3 regions of the Fodinicurvata sediminis DSM 21159 genome follow, and region 2 is predicted to be linked to each of the others. Evidence: predicted binding sites of a transcription regulator. Region 2 holds the regulator's gene; each other region holds the start of a gene.
The links. The regulator HrcA, encoded in region 2, represses chaperone genes, less so after heat shock. The targets are predictions, from matches to a motif close to GTTAGCACTCNCCNNNGGNGAGTGCTAAC.

Region 1 (5,873 bases), on a different contig from region 2:
GCTGTCATGTCATATCATCCTTGCTGAAAGGTGCATTTGACTCCGGATATTGGGGCTGAAGAGGGCAACTTCCAACGCCAAAGAAAAGGCCGGCATGTTGCCATGCCGGCCCGTAGCTTCTTTTCAGGTTGGCAACCCGCTTAGAAGTCCATGTCACCCATTCCAGCTCCGGCGCCCGCCGCAGCCTTCTTGGAGTCAGGCTTCTCGGCCACCATGGCCTCGGTCATGATCAGCAGGCCAGCGATGGAGGCTGCGTCCTGCAGGGCCGTGCGTACGACCTTGGTCGGGTCGATGATGCCGGCCTTCACCATGTCGGTGTACTCGCCCTTGTAAGCATCGAAACCGTAGTTGTAGTCCTTCGATTCGGCGAGCTTGCCAGCGACAACAGCCCCATCCAGACCGGCATTCTGTGCGATCTGGCGAACCGGTGCCTGAAGGGCGCGACGAATGATGTCGATGCCGACCTTCTGGTCGTTGTTGAGGGGCTTCACCTTGTCCAATGCGGACAGCGAGTGCAGAAGGGCGACACCACCACCCGGCAGGATGCCTTCCTCGACGGCTGCGCGCGTGGCGTGCAGGGCGTCGTCAACGCGGTCCTTCTTCTCCTTCACCTCGGTTTCAGTGGAGCCGCCGACGCGGATCACGGCAACGCCGCCGGCCAGCTTCGCCAGGCGTTCCTGCAGCTTCTCACGATCGTAGTCCGAGGAGGTCTCCTCGATCTGCGCCTTGATCTGATTGACGCGGGCTTCGATCTGCTTCTTCTTGCCCGCACCATCGACGATGGTGGTCTCGTCCTTGGTGATGGTCACCTTCTTGGCACGACCCAGCATATCCAGGGTCACGTTCTCAAGCTTGATGCCCAGATCTTCCGAGACAACCTGGCCGTCGCTCAGGACGGCGATGTCCTCGAGCATGGCCTTGCGGCGATCGCCGAAGCCCGGTGCCTTGACGGCCGCGACCTTCAGGCCGCCGCGCAGCTTGTTGACCACCAGAGTGGCCAGGGCTTCGCCCTCGACGTCCTCGGCAATGATCAGCAGGGGCTTGCCGGACTGAACGATCGATTCGAGGACCGGCAGCAGGGCTTGCAGGTTGGACAGTTTCTTCTCGAAGATCAGTAGATAGGGATCCTCAAGCTCGACACGCATCTTTTCGCCATCGGTGACGAAATAGGGCGAGAGATAGCCGCGATCGAACTGCATGCCCTCGACGACCTCGAGCTCGGTCTCGAGCGACTTGGCTTCCTCGACCGTGATGACGCCTTCGTTCCCGACTTTCTGCATGGCCTTGGCCAGCATCTCGCCGATTTCCTTGTCGCCGTTGGCCGAGATGGTGCCAACCTGTGCGATCTCGGAGTTCTGGCTGATGTCGCGTGCGCGCTTGCGCAGGTCGGCGACCACGGCATCAACGGCCAGGTCGACGCCGCGCTTCAGGTCCATGGGGTTCAGACCCGCGGCCACGGCCTTGCCGCCTTCACGCACGATGGATTGTGCCAGAACGGTGGCCGTGGTGGTGCCGTCACCGGCCATGTCGTTGGTCTTGGTGGCAACCTCGCGCACCATCTGTGCGCCCATGTTCTCGAACTTGTCGGAAAGCTCGATTTCCTTGGCGACCGTCACACCGTCCTTGGTGATGCGCGGTGCGCCGAAGGACTTGTCCAGGACCACGTTGCGGCCCTTGGGGCCGAGCGTCACCTTGACCGCATCGGCCAGGATGTCGACACCGCGCAGCAGGCGCTGGCGTGCATCCTGTGAAAATTTGACTTCCTTGGCAGACATGTCTTGTCGTCCTTCGTGTTAAGCGGCCTTCTTCGAGGCTTTTTTGCCCTCGAGGATGCCCATGATGTCGGATTCCTTCATGATCAGCAGGTCTTCACCGTCGATCTTGACTTCGGTGCCGGACCATTTGCCGAAAATGATTCGATCGCCTTCCTTTAGATCCAGGGCGACGAGGTCGCCCTTGTCATTGCGCGCACCGGGTCCGACGGCGACGACTTCGCCCTGCATCGGCTTTTCCTTGGCCGTATCCGGAATGATAATGCCGCCGGCGGTACGCTCGTTTTCCTCGATGCGCCGAACCACCACGCGGTCATGAAGCGGTCTGAACTTCATAGATCGTCCTCCCAATAGAGACTGACGTGTTTAAGAGAAGAGTTGCTAGCACTCCCATTCGGCGAGTGCTAAGGCGAACTGTATGTACGACCGTCCTGAAACTTTTTCAAGTGGCTTCAGGCGAAAAAGAATACAGCACAGTCAGGAAGTTATTGGACTGCAGCCTGCTTCTTCTGTTCGCGGTAGAAAACGTAGAGTCCGCTGGCAATCAGGATGGCTGCCCCCAGCACGGTAAAGCCGTCGGGCAGGTCACCGAACAGCAGGAAGCCATAGAAAGTGGCCCAGAGCATGTTCGAATAGTTGAAGGGGGCGACCACGGCCGCAGCTGCGGCCTGGTAGGCCTTGATGATGCAGAAGTGACTGGCGCCTCCAATGGCACCGATGGAGATAAGGCCGACCCATCCCCAAAGGTCGGGCGTGGTCCAGAAGAAGGGCACCACGAAGAACATCACGATCATTCCCACCAGGGCGCTGTAGGTCAGCGTGGTCATGGGCGCTTCGCTTTGACTCAGTTGCCGTGTGTTGATGTGGTAGAGGCCATTGGTGCAGGCAGCGGCCAGGACATAGAGCGTGGCCGGATCGAAGATATCGCTGCCCGGACGGATGATGATCAGGGCCCCGGCAAAGCCCAGGAAAACACCGGTCCAGCGACGAATGCCAACGGGCTCGCCCAACAGCGGCATGGACAGGGCCGTCACGATCAGGGGAACCGCCAGCATGACCGCGGCCGCTTCGGCCAGAGGAATATGGGAAATTCCCAGGAAGAAGAGACTGGTGGTCACAAGCAACATCAGCGAGCGGAACAACTGCAAGGGCAGACGCCGCGTGTACAGCAGGGCCGGCAGACGCAGGTTCAGCAGTGCCACCATGATCAGGACGTGGAAGGTGTAACGTGCCCAGACGATCTGGGCCACGTCGTAGCTCTGTGACAGGGTCTTGGCGATGGCGTCCATGCTGACGAACAGGAAGACCGCGAACAGCATCCAGAAGATGCCCCTGCGGTTGGCTGCCGCGATGGACAGCGCGTTGACAGATTGCAGTTGCGTTGACATGGAGCCCCCGAAGGCGAATGGATTGTTCTATCGTCTTCCCGTCCTGGATTTGTAGCCCTGTTTCGACAGACGGGGTAAGTGCCAATCCTGCAGGGGTGGACTGCATGAGGGACAGGGCAGGCGGGAATAGCCGTCACTACATAGGAATGAACCTACAGATAAAGGGGCATCTGTCGTGGAAACAGAAGACAGGGAAAGCTTGCAGGAAGAGGTGGTTGCCTTCCTGAAGGCACCGGAAAACCACGAGGGTGCCTCGGAAGCCGTCCGGCATGTCACGACCCATGTGGCACATGTCTTCCTGACCGAAAATCGCGCCTGGAAGATGAAGCGGGCGGTGGCTTACTCCTTCTTGGACTTCACCGACCTGGAGGCCCGCGAAGAGGTTTGCCGGCGCGAGGTCGAGCTCAATCGCCGGACAGCGCCGGACATCTACCTGGGTGTGCATTCGATAAACCGCAGCGAAGATGGCGGCTTGGAGATCGACGGAAACGGCTCCCCTGTAGAGTGGGTCATCGAGATGCGCCGTTTCGATGAAGACCTTATGTTCGACCATCTGATCGAGCAGGACCGCTTGACCCGGGAGCATGTCGTCGAGTTGGTCGACCGGGTCTATGAGTTGCATGAGCAGGCCGAGCGCTTGTCCGAACCTTACGGTGGGGCCGAGGGCCTGGGCAATGTGATCGAGGAGAATGCTCAGGACATGCAGGCCCTGTCCGAAACCTTCAGTCCTGAGGCCGTGGCGGATCTGACGACGCGCAGCCGTGAGAGCCTGGGACATGTTGCGGACCTGTTGGACCGGCGTCGTGCGGACGGCTGGGTACGGCAATGCCATGGAGATCTGCACCTGGGGAACGTGGTGCTCTGGCAAGGACACGCGACCCCCTTCGACTGCATCGAGTTCAGTCAGCGCATTGCCGGCATCGATGTCGTCTATGACCTGGCTTACCTGCTGATGGACCTGGTCAACCGGGGGCGCCCTGACTTGGCCAACCTGGCAATGAACCGTTACTTCGGCCGTATGGGGCAGCCGCAGGCTCTGCAAGCCCTGCCCCTGATGCTGAGCGTGCGGGCGGCCATTCGTGCAAAGGTGACGGCTGCAGCAGTTGAAGGCCAGGACGAGCCTGAAGAAGCTGAGAAGCTGGCAGCTGCCGCCCAGGGATTCTTTGCGTTGGCCCTGGACTTCCTGCGTCCCGACAACAGACCCAGGCTGATCGCAGTGGGCGGCTTCTCGGGCACCGGAAAATCGACGCTGGCCGCCCGGCTGGCGCCGGATCTGGGGCGCGTCCCCGGAGCCCTGCAATTGCGCAGCGACGTGATCCGCAAACGCTTGAATGACGTGGCCCCGGAAACGAAGCTGCCTGCAGAGGCCTACAGCCCCAGCATGAACGAACAGGTCTATGACACCCTGTTTTCCGAAGCGGAGACAGCACTGCAGGCAGGCCACAGCGTGATCGCGGATGCGGTCTGGGCCAGGCCGGAGGAGCGCAACCGCCTGCAGGCCCTGGCCGATGCCGCCGGCGCGACCTTCCAGGGGGTCTGGTTGGAAGCCCCCCGTGAAACGCTGGAGGCCAGGGTCCGGGCCCGGCGCAACGACAGCTCGGATGCGGATGTTTCCGTCTTGGAGAAGCAATTGACATACGATCCAGGCAACATCGACTGGCTGCGACTGTCTGCTGGCGAGGGGGCCGATGCTGTCCTGGCGGTGGCCCGCGACCAACTGGATATTCCGGACGGTGGCGCCTGAGCCGCTCTTCGCGTCGTCACGCCATGGCAAGGGGCTTTTCCTGTCGGGCGCAAAGCTTATGCTGTCGGTTTCTCGCCCGGCCCGCCTTTCTCAACAGCACGGCAAATTCCCATGGAGCCCCTGACAGCCGATACACTTGTCCTCTATATCGCCGGGTTCTGCGGATTGCTCCTGGCCGGCTTCGTCAAGGGCGTGATCGGCATGGGCCTGCCGTTGGTGGCCTTACCCGTGCTGGCCTACATGATGCCCGTGCCGGAAGCTATTACGGTTCTCTCGCTGCCGGTGATATTGAGCAACCTGGTCCAGGCCTTTCAGGGGGGCTATTTCCTGGGTGTCATCAAGCGTTTCTGGCCGGTCATGCTGGCCCTGGTCGTGGGCGTGCTGCTGGGCGTGCAGCTCCTGATCTCTCTGGATCCCCAACTGCTCTACCTGCTGCTGGGCATTGCCATAACCGGCATGGCGTTGCTGACCCTGTCCAGTCCGCGCTTCACTCTGAAGCCTTCCCAGGAGCGGCCGGTGGGTCTCGCGGTCTGTTTCGGGGCCGGGGTACTGGGGGGCGTTTCCAATCTGCCCGGCCCGCCTCTTGCGCTCTATCTTGTTGCCCTGCGGTTGGAGAAGACCTTCTTCATCAGCGCGATATCGATCTTCTTCCTGATCAATTCCTTTCCGCTCTATACCGCGCTAGCGCTGCACGGCATCCTGGGTTGGTACGAGCTTCTGCTGTCTGCCTTCGCAGTGCTTCCGGTCTTCGGTGGTGTCTTCCTGGGGCAGTGGGTGCGCAGGTTCGTCTCGCAGGCACGCTTCCAGACCGTGGTGCTGCTGGTTCTGGTGGTCATCGGCTTGTCTTTCGTCTGGCGTGCCTATAGCGGCTAGTCCACCACGTGGAAACGGGATTTCTCCAAGCGTTCCAGCTGGCGTTTCAATAGCCAGGGATAGAGGAACAGGCCGGCAAAGAAGCCACCAGCATGG
Region 2 (5,873 bases):
GGCGTTCAGTCAGGCGCTCCTCCAGCGTGAGAGCGTTTTCCGCGCGGGTGGCATGCCCCTGGCTCTCCACGCTTTCCAGCCAGGCTTCGGGGGCCCGGTGCTGACGCAGGGCATAACGCGCGCCGTCGAAGCTCAGGCGACCATGCGCGCCCGGTCCGATGCCCACATAGTCGCCATGGCGCCAATAGACCAGGTTATGGCGGCTTTCCGCGCCGGGACGGGCGTAGTTCGAGATCTCGTAGCCTTCCAGGCCGGCCGGCTTCAGGATATCCGCTGTGCATTCATAGAGCTGCGCCTGGCAGTCTTCGGGGGGCAGTTCCAGTTCGCCGCGCCGCCAGTCTCCATGAAAGACGGTGTTGGGTTCGATGGTCAGCTGATAGAGAGAGATATGCTCGGTGCCTTCCTGAAGGGCACTTTTCAGCTCGGCTTCCCAGCTTGCCAAGCTCTGCTCCGGCCGGGCATAGATCAGATCGAAGGAAAAGCGCGGAAAGTGCCGCCGGGCCAGCGCGATGGCCTCACGCGCCTCAGCCGCCGAGTGGCGTCGCCCCAGGAAGGCAAGTGCGTTGTCGTCAAAGGACTGCACACCCAGGGACAGCCGGTTGACCCCGGCCGTGCGATAAGCGGCGAACTTGCCGGCTTCGGTCGAAGTGGGGTTGGCCTCGAGAGTCACTTCCAGATTGCTGTCCAGCTGCCAATAGCGAGGCAGTACATCCAGCAACGCGCCCACGGTTTCAGGCGCCATCAACGAGGGGGTTCCGCCTCCGAAAAAGACGGAGGTCAGCCTGCGGCCGGCCGTGCGCTTGGCGAAATGCTCCAGCTCGCGCAGAAGGGCCTGACGCCAGCGATCCTGGTCGATGCTCTCCCGGACATGGCTGTTGAAATCGCAATAGGGGCACTTGGACTGACAGAACGGCCAGTGAACGTAGAGTCCGAAACCAGGATCATCAGCACCAGTTTCGGGAAGACTGTCGCGACTGGACATATGCAGGTCCCTGTTGGCTGTCACCCGGCCCTGCGCAACCAGGTTTCAAAATCGCGGAATGCACGCGCCCTGTGGCTGATGGCATGCTTTTCCGCGGGATCCATTTCCCCGAAGGTCTCCTGGCGTCCATCGGGCAGGAACATGGGATCATAACCGAAACCCAGGCTGCCCCGGGGCGGCCAGACCAGGGTTCCATCCACACGCCCTTCGAAAACCCGGGTCTCACGGCCGGGTTGGGCCAGGGCCAGTGCACAGACAAAGTAGGCGTGGCGATCCCGGCTGTCGCCGAGTTTCTCGTTCACCTTGTCCATGGCCAAACCAAAGTCCTTGTCCGGACCCGCCCAGCGGGCCGAGTAAATCCCGGGTTCGCCATCCAGGGCCGGAACCACCAGGCCGGAATCATCCGACAGGGCCGGCAATCCTGCAGCTTCGGCTGCGCTTTCCGCCTTCAATGTCGCGTTCTCGGCAAAGGTCCGTCCCGTTTCCTCGGGTTCCGGCAGTTCAAGCTCGCCAGCCGAGAGGACCTGGATGCCGAAAGGCTCCATCAGCTCGGCGATTTCCCGGACCTTGCCCGGGTTATGGCTGGCTATGACCAGTCGCTCTCCCGGGACAATCCCTTCAGCCATTCGATTTCTCACTCCGTCTTTAGTGCGGCGCGCTGGACCTCGGTCAACTGCTTGATGCCGGCCTCGGCCAAACCCAGCAGGTGATCAAACTGCTCGCGGCTGAAGGGGACGTCCTCGGCCGTGGCCTGAACCTCGACGATGCGGCCGCTGGTCGTCATCACGAAGTTGGCGTCAGCGCCAGCCTCGGAATCCTCGGAATACTCCAGGTCCAGGATCGCGTCGCCACGATAGAGACCACAGGAAACCGCTGCCACCTCTTCGGACAGCGGAATATCCGTCATGATGCCCAGACGCCGCATATGATCGAACGCCATGTGGAGCGCCACATACGCGCCTGTGATGGCGGCCGTGCGTGTTCCTCCGTCTGCCTGCAGGACATCACAGTCCAGGCGAATCTGCCGTTCGCCGAAAGCCGTCAGGTCGGTCACGGCCCGCAGGCTGCGGCCTATCAGGCGCTGGATCTCCTGAGTGCGTCCGGTCTGCCGTCCGCGGGCGGCCTCGCGATCCGTGCGCCCGTCCGTCGCCCTGGGCAGCATTCCGTATTCCGCGGTCACCCAGCCGCGTCCGCTGTTGCGCAGCCACCCAGGCACGCCAGGATCGACACTGGCCGTGCACAGCACATGCGTGTCCCCGAAACGGGCCAGGCACGAACCCTCCGCATACTTGTTGACGTTGGTTTCCAGCACGATATCGCGAAGCTGGTCGGCGGACCGGCCACTGGGGCGCATGAGCGAACTCCCTTCCAGGGTTTGGGCAGGCGGCACACGCCGCCCGAAGACGGCGCGAACCTAACGCCTCCGCACAGGGCCGTCCAGCCGCAGCAGGCCGTTGAAACCGCAGCGATCAGGGATTAAATGCTGGGACGTACATGCACCGGGGGAAAAATCCCCTCGGACAACTGATTTTCTCCGGTATACTCACAGTCATGACATCCATGTCCAGGCGTCCACCGAAGTCCCTAGCCGATCGCCCCGAACTGGGCGCGCTGAACGAACGTTCGCGCGAGATCCTGCGCATGATCGTCGATTCCTATGTGGAGACCGGAGCGCCCGTCGGCTCGCGCACCCTTTCGCGGAACATGGGCCTCGACCTCTCCCCGGCGACGGTCCGCAATGTCATGGCCGACCTGGAGGATCTGGGGCTGCTGATGGCGCCACACACCTCGGCCGGCCGCCTGCCCACGGAACAGGGCCTGCGCCTTTACGTGGATGGTCTGCTGGAACACGGGAACATAGGCCAGGACGAGCGCGAGATCATCGAGGGGAAGTGTGCGGCCTCGGGGCGTTCCCTGTCGCAGGTCCTTGAAGAGGCGACCACGCTTCTCTCCGACCTGTCCCACTGTGCCGGCCTGGTAATGGCGCCCAAGCAGCAGGACGACACCCTGAAGCATATTGAATTCGTCTCCCTGGGTCCGGGTCGCGCACTGGTTGTCCTGGTGGGTGAGTCGGGGAACGTGGAAAATCGCGTGATCGATGTTCCCGTCGGCCTGCCGCCCTCTTCCCTGGTCGAGGCCTCCAATTTCCTCTCGGCGCACCTGCGCGGGCGGACCCTTGAGGATACACGCCAGATCGTCAGCCAGGAAATGGATACCGAGCGGGCCAGACTGGACGAGTTGACCTCGCGCGTTGTTGAGGCCGGCCTGGCAACCTGGGCCGACAACTCCAGCGGCGGCGCTCTGATCGTGCGGGGCCAGGCACAGCTGCTCAGCGATGTGCAGGCACTGGAAGACCTGGAACATATCCGTCAGCTCTTCACCGCCCTGGAGAAGAAGGAGGCCTTGCTGCGCCTGCTCGACCTGACCGACGATGCTGAGGGTGTCCAGATCTTCATTGGCGCGGAAAACGAGTTGTTCGGCATGGCCGGATGCTCCATGGTCGTCGCACCCTACAACAACAGCAAGCAGCAGATCGTGGGCGCCATCGGCGTGATCGGTCCGACACGGATCGACTATGCCCGGATCATCCCGATGGTCGACTACACGGCCAAGGTGATTGGCCGCTTGATCGGCTGACCCCTTAACATAGCCCGGTCATTCACACAGATAATCAGGCTGGATCAGTTACATTTATTCGGAAAGGACTCATGGCAAAACGTCCCCAGCAATCAGAAACGACACAGACCCCTACGGAAGAAGAGCTCGCCGAACAGGGCAAGACAGCCGAGGGTGACGAGGCCGTCGAACCGGAAGTCGCGGCGAATGAAGATGTCGGCGAGGTGCCGCCTCCGGGTGAGAATGAACTCGACGAGACTGATGCCCTGCGCGCCGAGGTCGCCCAGTTGAAGGAGCAGCTGCTACGCGCCATGGCGGACGCGGAGAACACCCGCACCCGCGCGCGCAAGGATCGCGACGAGGCCGCAAAGTATGCCGCCAGCGGCATCGCCAAGGACCTCCTGTCCGTGGCCGACAACCTGCGCCGCGCTCTTGAAAGCGTTCCCGCCGAAGCCATCGAGCAGAACGAGCATCTCAAAAGCCTCGTCACCGGGGTGGAGATGACCGAGAAGTCTCTTCTGGAAGCCTTCGAGAAGAATCACATCAAGCGGATCGATCCCGTGGGCGAACGCCTGAACCCGCATTACCACGAAGCCATGGTCGAGATCGAGGATCCCGAGCGGGCCGCAGGCACGGTCTCGCAGGTTTTCGAACCGGGTTACGTATTGCACGACCGCCTGCTGCGCCCTGCCAGGGTGGCCGTCTCGAAGGGTGGTGGTCAGAACAGCGGGCCTGGTGGCCAGGTGGATACTCAGGCCTGATATTCTGTAACAGGATCAGGATCGTCCCCCGTCCGGGTTTTGGTCCTGGTCCTGTTGAGTGCTTTGACGAGATCGCTTCGCCTCGCGTATGCCGAGCCAGCGGAAAAAGAAATAGAGGGCTCCGGCCACAAGCATCAGTCCCGTTCCGAACTGGCTGGCTGCAGAACTGTCGAGGAGCCTTTCCCCAAAAAGGGCAAGAAGGGCGCCAACCACAATATTTGCCACCATCAACCAGAGGATGGTCAGATATATGCCATTGTTCGGAAAGGGAGGGTGGTTCCTGTAGAACATGGGGTCATCCTGCCCCCCTTCCGAATGCGAGACAAGCCGAAGAAGAAAGCCAAAGCCCGCCTTGTAGGCTGAGGCGAAAGCCTTATATATGCGAACGTAGGCGGCATTCGCCGCCAACTGATAAATCAACAGGTTTGATGGTCCCCTCCGGACCGAACCTCCAAGGGACTAGGGACGGCGCTTTATGAGGCTGTCTCACAAGTCTGCTGCGAAAGAGAGGATGTAAATGAGCAAAGTTATCGGTATCGACCTCGGAACGACAAACTCCTGCGTGGCCGTCATGGACGGCAAGGACGCACGGGTGATCGAGAATGCGGAAGGCACACGCACCACACCTTCCATGGTGGCCTTCACCGACGATGGCACACTGGTCGGCCAGCCGGCCAAGCGCCAGGCGGTCACCAATCCGGAAAACACCCTGTTCGCCATCAAGCGACTCATCGGCCGGCGCTATGACGACCCCACCACGAAGAAGGACAAGGATCTTGTCTCCTACAAGATCGTGGAGGGCCCGAACGGCGACGCCTGGGTCCAGGTGAACGACGAAAAGTTCAGCCCCAGCCAGGTTTCCGCCCAGATCCTTCAGAAGATGAAGGAAACCGCGGAAAACCATCTGGGTGAAAAGGTCGAGCAGGCCGTGATCACCGTTCCGGCCTACTTCAACGACGCCCAGCGTCAGGCCACCAAGGACGCCGGCAAGATCGCCGGACTGGAAGTCCTGCGCATCATCAACGAGCCCACGGCCGCCGCGCTCGCCTATGGCCTGGACAAGAAGACATCCGGCACCATCGCGGTCTATGACCTGGGTGGCGGTACCTTCGACGTCTCTGTCCTGGAAATCGGCGACGGTGTCTTTGAGGTGAAGTCCACCAACGGCGATACCTTCCTGGGTGGTGAGGACTTCGACAGCCAGATCATCGAGTACCTGGCCGACGAATTCAAGAAGGAGCAGGGCATCGACCTGCGCCAGGACAAGCTGGCCCTGCAGCGCCTGAAGGAAGCTGCCGAGAAGGCGAAGATCGAGCTGTCCAGCAGCACGCAGACCGAAGTGAACCTGCCGTTCATCACGGCGGATTCCTCGGGACCGAAGCATCTGAACATCAAGCTGTCCCGCGCCAAGCTGGAAGCCCTGGTGGATGATCTGGTCAAGCGCACCATCGAGCCCTGCAAGGCGGCCCTGAAGGACGCCGGGGTGAGCGCCGGCGAAATCGACGAGGTGATCC
Region 3 (5,873 bases), on a different contig from region 2:
ATCGGTGGCGGCAATATCGGCCTGAACCTGGCTCAGCGTGTTGAGGACAAGCACCGTCAGGTACAGTTGAAGCTGATTGAAATCGACAAGGGCAGGGCAGAACGCGTTGCGCAAAGCCTCTCCCGTTCTGTCGTCATCCACGGCGATGCCGTGGAGCTGGACATACTGAACGAAAGCAATATCAGCACAGCGGAAACCGTGATTGCCGTTTCGAACGAGGACGAGGTCAATATTCTGGCCTCACTTCTGGCCAAGAAACAGGGCTGCCACCGGGCCATAACGCTGATCAATTCCAGCTCTTATAACCAGTTGGTCAGCGGTCTTGGTATCGACACCATTGTCAGTCCGCGTGCCATCACGGTGTCCACGATTCTTCAGCATGTTCGCCGGGGCCGGATTCGCTCGGCCTATTCGCTTTCCGACGGTGTCGGTGAAGTTCTGGAAGCCGAGGTTCTGGAGACCTCGGCGCTGACAAATCAAGCTTTGCGCGATGCGCCGCTTCCGGATGGTGTTGTGATTGGTGCCATCTTACGCAATAAAGAAGTCATCATTCCGCGGGGCAAGACGGTCATAAAAGCAGGCGACCTCGTCGTGCTCTTTGCCAAGCCGGCCGCCGTGAAGAAGGTTGAACGTCTCTTCTCCGTGAAGCTCGAATTCTTCTGAGCCCTCCGGGGAACCACAGAAGTTGTATCTGGGATAGAAAAGCCATGCCTCGCACAGCCTATGTCAACGGTCAGTACGTGCCACACAACGATGCCTTCGTGCATATCGAAGATCGTGGCTATCAGTTTGCCGACGGCGTTTACGAAGTGGTGCCCGTCTTATCCGGAAAACTGGTCGATGAGGAGCGCCATCTGGACCGTCTGGAGTATTCGCTCTCGGAGCTGGACATTCCCATGCCCATGAGCCGCCGTGCACTCCAGCTCGTTTGTGCAAAGGTCATCGAGCGCAACCGCCTGACCAATGGTTTCGTTTACATGCAGGTCACACGAGGGGTAGCTCCCAGGGATCACAAGTACCCGAAAAACGTGAAACCTGCGCTCGTCGTGACCGCCAAGCAGACGAAGCCTCAAGGCGCCAAGGTTCTCGAGGAAGGCGTGTCGGTCAAGAGCGTGCCGGATATCCGCTGGCGCCGCCGCGATATCAAGTCGATTTCCCTGCTTCCGAATTGCATGGCGAAGCAGGCTGCCGTTGAAGAAGGGGCGTTCGAGGCCTGGATGGTGGAGGAAGATGGAACGGTAACGGAAGGCTCTTCCACCAATGCCTGGATCGTGACCAAAGACGGTGTCCTCGTTACGCGCAAGGCCAATCATGACATCCTCAACGGCATTACCCGGTTAGGGGTTCTTGATGTGGCAGGGGAAACAGGGGTGAAGTTCGAAGAGCGTCCATTCACGCTTGAAGAGGCCTATGAAGCACGCGAAGCCTTCTTGACGTCCAGCACGAATCACATAACACCCATCACGCGGATAGATGAACGCTCTGTCGCAAACGGCAAGCCCGGTTCCGTGACCTTGAATCTCCGCGAAGCCTATCTGAATCACATCACCAGTGCCTGAGGCATGGCTGGAGATCAGAACCTACCACGGGCGTTGCTCTTTGATTGGGACAATACGCTTGTCGATACGTGGCCGACCATTCACGCTGCACTGCATGTGACCTTTGAAAACTTTGGTCTGCCGCCATGGTCATTGGAGGAAGTGCGACAGAACGTGCGTGTCTCTGCACGTGAGGCATTTCCAGGTCTTTTTGGCGCGCATTCCGATGAAGCGCTGGATGTCTTCTATGATGCCTTCAAGGCGCAGCACCTGGAGCAGCTGACAGCGATAGAAGGTGCAACAGATCTGTTGGCAGATCTTCACGGGCGCGCACTTTACCTGGGTATTGTCAGCAACAAATCAGGCCCCTTGCTGCGTCGTGAAGTCGAGCACCTCGGCTGGTCCCCCTTTTTCTCGAAGGTCATTGGGGCAACGGACGCGGAAAGGGACAAGCCGGCCATCGATCCCGTCCAGATGGCGCTGGAAGGCTCCGGAATCTCTCCGGGAAGGGATGTCTGGTTCATCGGGGACACCGATGTGGATCTGCTTTGCGCCGGGAATGCAGGCTGCATGGGGATTCTCCTGCGCCCGGAGCCTCCGGCCGAGGGAGAATTCCCTCAGGCTGAACCCCACTTTCATGTTTCTGATTACCGCTGTCTATTGGCGCTGCTGGAATAAATCCCTATCTAGGGACTTACGCGGCGATTTCCGGAGGTGTTTCTGCCATATCGCGAATGACCATTATCTGGTAAACGATGCGTTGACAGCGCTGACAGATATAAGCAGCAAACCCCGTGAAAGAAAATCAATTGACCTAAGGAAAGGGGGAAATACCAATGGCCGGCGAGAAGTCCCAGAATGTGCAGGATGTTTTCCTGAACAGCATCCGAAAGAACAAGATTCCGGTCACAGTCTTCCTGGTAAATGGCGTGAAGCTGCAGGGGATCGTTACCTGGTTTGATAACTTCTGTGTGTTGTTGCGCCGCGACGCGCATTCCCAGCTTGTATACAAGCATGCCATCTCAACAATCATGCCGAGCGGCCCACTACAGCTGTTTGAACCAGCTGAAAAGGAAGCCGAGGAAAGCGGCGAGGAAGCCTGACAAGGAACGCGTTTGACAGAAAGGGTACGTAAAGAGGAAAGCGGCCCCGCGAAAGACAGGGTGATTGAGGGTGAAACTTGCCTTGTTGTCCATCCTGTCGAGAAGAAGTCTGGCATGGCGCAGAGCCATGCAGATGCGCGCCTGGAGGAAGCAGTGGGCCTGGCGGCCGCGATCAACCTTCAGGTGGCGCACGCGGAAGTGATTCGTCTGGACAAGCCCAGACCAGCCACGCTGCTGGGCATGGGTGTCATAGAACGACTGCGCGATACAGTGCAGGAAACACACGCCGTTGTCGTCGTTGTCGATTCATCTCTGACCCCTGTCCAGCAGCGCAACCTGGAGCGCGAGCTGGATTGCAAGGTCATCGATAGAACCGGACTGATCCTGGAAATCTTCGGAGCGCGTGCCCGCACGAAGGAAGGGCGACTGCAAGTACAGTTGGCGGCGCTCAATTACCAGCGATCACGCCTTGTACGATCCTGGACACACCTGGAACGGCAAAGGGGTGGGGCCGGTTTCATGGGCGGGCCTGGCGAGCGCCAGATCGAACTCGATCGGCGTATGCTGGATGAGCAAATCGTTCGCTTGAAGAAAGCGCTCCAGCAGGTGCGCCGTACGCGATCGCTGCACCGTTCTGCACGTCAGCGCGTTCCCTATCCGGTGATTGCGCTTGTCGGCTATACAAATGCCGGGAAATCGACGCTTTTCAATCGATTGGCCTCGGCTGAAGTCAAAGCGGAAGATCAGTTGTTCGCCACGCTTGACCCCACCATGCGTGGAATACAACTGCCATCCGGGCTGGAGGCCATACTGTCGGATACGGTTGGCTTCATAACCGACTTGCCGACCGATCTTGTCGCGGCATTCCGGGCCACGCTGGAAGAAGTGGTGGCTGCTGATGTCATTCTGCATGTGCGTGATGTCTCCCACCCTGAAACGGAATTACATAAGCAGAGTGTCCTTCAGGTGCTGCACGACCTGGGGGTTACTGGAGAGGATGCCCCAGACGCCAAGCCCCTGATCGAGGTTTTCAACAAGATCGACCTGTTGGACCAGGAGCAACGCGAAAGCTGGCAAGCCCTGGCCGATCGTGGGCCTGGCCAAGTCATGGTCTCGGCCGTGACGGGGGAGGGCACAGATTTTCTTCAGGAAATTATAGAACAAAGGTTGCGTGAGCAGGATGAGCTCTTATCTCTCGCAATAGATCTGAAGGACGGTGCGACCTTGGCTTGGTGCTATGAGCATGGGAGGGTCGTGTCCCGTCATGATGACGAAAGCAAAGCACATATCCGCGTGTCACTTGATCCGGCAAACGCTGCTCGCCTGAAGGCCTACAGGGCCTGACACAAGGGGTTTCTAAAGTCTTCTGTGACGGTTGACTCACCCTTGGGTCTGAATAGTATGCCGGATTTGTTAGCACTCTATGCGGATGAGTGCTTAAAGCTTTCATTCATTAGGTAACCGTCGTCACCACAAATCCTTAACGAGGAGAAAAGCAGATGAAATTTCGGCCGCTGCATGACCGCGTCGTCGTCGAGCCGCTAGACCAGGAAGAGAAAACCGTAGGCGGGATCATTATTCCCGATACGGCGAAGGAAAAGCCGATGCAGGGCAAGGTAGTCGCGGTCGGGCCTGGTGCCCGTGGCGATGACGGCAAGGCTGTCCCGCTTGATGTCAAGGAAGGCGATACCGTGCTCTATGGCAAATGGTCCGGTACGGAAGTCAAGGTTGACGGCAAGGATGTGCTGATCATGCGGGAAAACGACATCATGGGCGTCATGAGCTGACCGCCCACCCGAAGAATCGCATCCAACACAGATAATCAGTACCAACAAGTCTCAAGGAGAAACCGAGAATGGCAGCCAAAGATCTGAAATTCGGCGGTGATGCACGTCAGCGCATGATGCGCGGCGTTGATACCCTGGCCGATGCGGTCAAGGTGACCCTTGGCCCGAAGGGCCGTAATGTGGTCCTCGACAAGTCCTTCGGCTCACCGCGCAGCACCAAGGACGGTGTTTCCGTGGCCAAGGAAATCGAACTTTCCGACAAGTTCGAGAACATGGGCGCCCAGCTGGTCCGTGAGGTCGCCAGCAAGACCAACGACACGGCCGGTGACGGTACCACGACAGCGACAGTCCTGGCGCAATCGATCCTGCGTGAAGGTTCCAAGGCCGTGGCCGCGGGCATGAATCCAATGGACCTGAAGCGTGGCATTGACGAGGCCGTGAAGGCCGTTGTCGAAAGCCTGCGCAAGCAGTCCAACAAGATTTCCGCCTCCAGCGAGATTGCCCAGGTTGGCACCATATCGGCTAACGGCGACAAGGAAATCGGCGACATGATCGCCGAGGCCATGCAGAAGGTTGGCAACGAAGGCGTCATCACGGTCGAGGAAGCCAAGTCGCTCGAGACCGAGCTCGAGGTCGTCGAGGGCATGCAGTTTGATCGCGGCTATCTCTCGCCCTATTTCGTCACCAACTCCGAGAAGATGTTCTGCGAGCTGGAGAACCCCTACATTCTCATTCTGGAGAAGAAGCTCTCCAACTTGCAGGCCATGCTTCCGATCCTCGAATCGGTGGTTCAGTCCAGCCGACCGCTGCTGATCATTGCCGAGGACGTCGAGGGCGAAGCCCTGGCCACTCTGGTGGTCAACAAGCTGCGCGGCGGCCTAAAGGTCGCGGCCGTCAAGGCACCGGGCTTTGGCGATCGTCGCAAGGCCATGCTCGAAGACATCGCCGTCCTGACCGACGGACAGGTTGTCTCCGAGGATGTGGGCATCAAGCTCGAGAACGTGAACCTGGACATGCTGGGCAGCGCCAAGCGCGTGTCCATCACCAAGGACGAAACCACCATCGTCGATGGTGTCGGCAAGAAGAAGCAGATCGAAGCCCGCGTCAATCAGATCAAGGCGCAGATCGAGGAAACATCTTCGGACTACGACCGTGAAAAGCTGCAGGAACGCCTGGCGAAGCTGGCCGGAGGCGTTGCCGTGATCCGCGTCGGCGGTGCTACGGAAACCGAGGTGAAGGAGAAGAAGGATCGCGTCGACGACGCCCTGCACGCCACGCGCGCAGCCGTCGAAGAAGGCATTGTCCCGGGTGGCGGTGTCGCGCTTCTTCACTCCACAAAGGCCCTCGACAAGGTCAAGGTGGCCAACGATGACCAGAAGGTCGGCGTGGACATCGTCCGCAAGGCCCTGCAGGGTCCGGTTCGTCAGATTGCCGAGAACGCCGGC

Region 1: a site for HrcA is predicted at 2,153-2,181, ahead of groES (co-chaperone GroES). Genes of this name have one in related genera too.
Region 3: a site for HrcA is predicted at 4,054-4,082, ahead of groES (co-chaperone GroES). Genes of this name have one in related genera too.

What each region holds. Positions count from the first base shown of each region.
Region 1 covers NZ_ATVH01000014.1:92,198-98,070, reverse strand. The annotation lists gene msrB (peptide-methionine (R)-S-oxide reductase MsrB) at 1-8, opposite strand, end outside; gene groL (chaperonin GroEL) at 141-1,775, opposite strand; gene groES (co-chaperone GroES) at 1,794-2,108, opposite strand; gene G502_RS0108260 (DMT family transporter) at 2,258-3,160, opposite strand; gene G502_RS0108255 (bifunctional aminoglycoside phosphotransferase/ATP-binding protein) at 3,336-4,904, shown strand; gene G502_RS0108250 (sulfite exporter TauE/SafE family protein) at 5,016-5,777, shown strand; gene G502_RS0108245 (rhomboid family intramembrane serine protease) at 5,774-5,873, opposite strand, start outside.
Region 2 covers NZ_ATVH01000013.1:375,035-380,907, reverse strand. The annotation lists gene hemW (radical SAM family heme chaperone HemW) at 1-982, opposite strand, end outside; gene rdgB (RdgB/HAM1 family non-canonical purine NTP pyrophosphatase) at 1,003-1,608, opposite strand; gene rph (ribonuclease PH) at 1,617-2,336, opposite strand; gene hrcA (heat-inducible transcriptional repressor HrcA) at 2,543-3,619, shown strand; gene grpE (nucleotide exchange factor GrpE) at 3,691-4,359, shown strand; gene dnaK (molecular chaperone DnaK) at 4,877-5,873, shown strand, end outside.
Region 3 covers NZ_ATVH01000011.1:181,829-187,701, forward strand. The annotation lists gene trkA (Trk system potassium transporter TrkA) at 1-663, shown strand, start outside; gene G502_RS0102110 (D-amino-acid transaminase) at 708-1,559, shown strand; gene G502_RS0102115 (HAD family hydrolase) at 1,563-2,216, shown strand; gene hfq (RNA chaperone Hfq) at 2,375-2,641, shown strand; gene hflX (GTPase HflX) at 2,756-3,985, shown strand; gene groES (co-chaperone GroES) at 4,141-4,428, shown strand; gene groL (chaperonin GroEL) at 4,497-5,873, shown strand, end outside.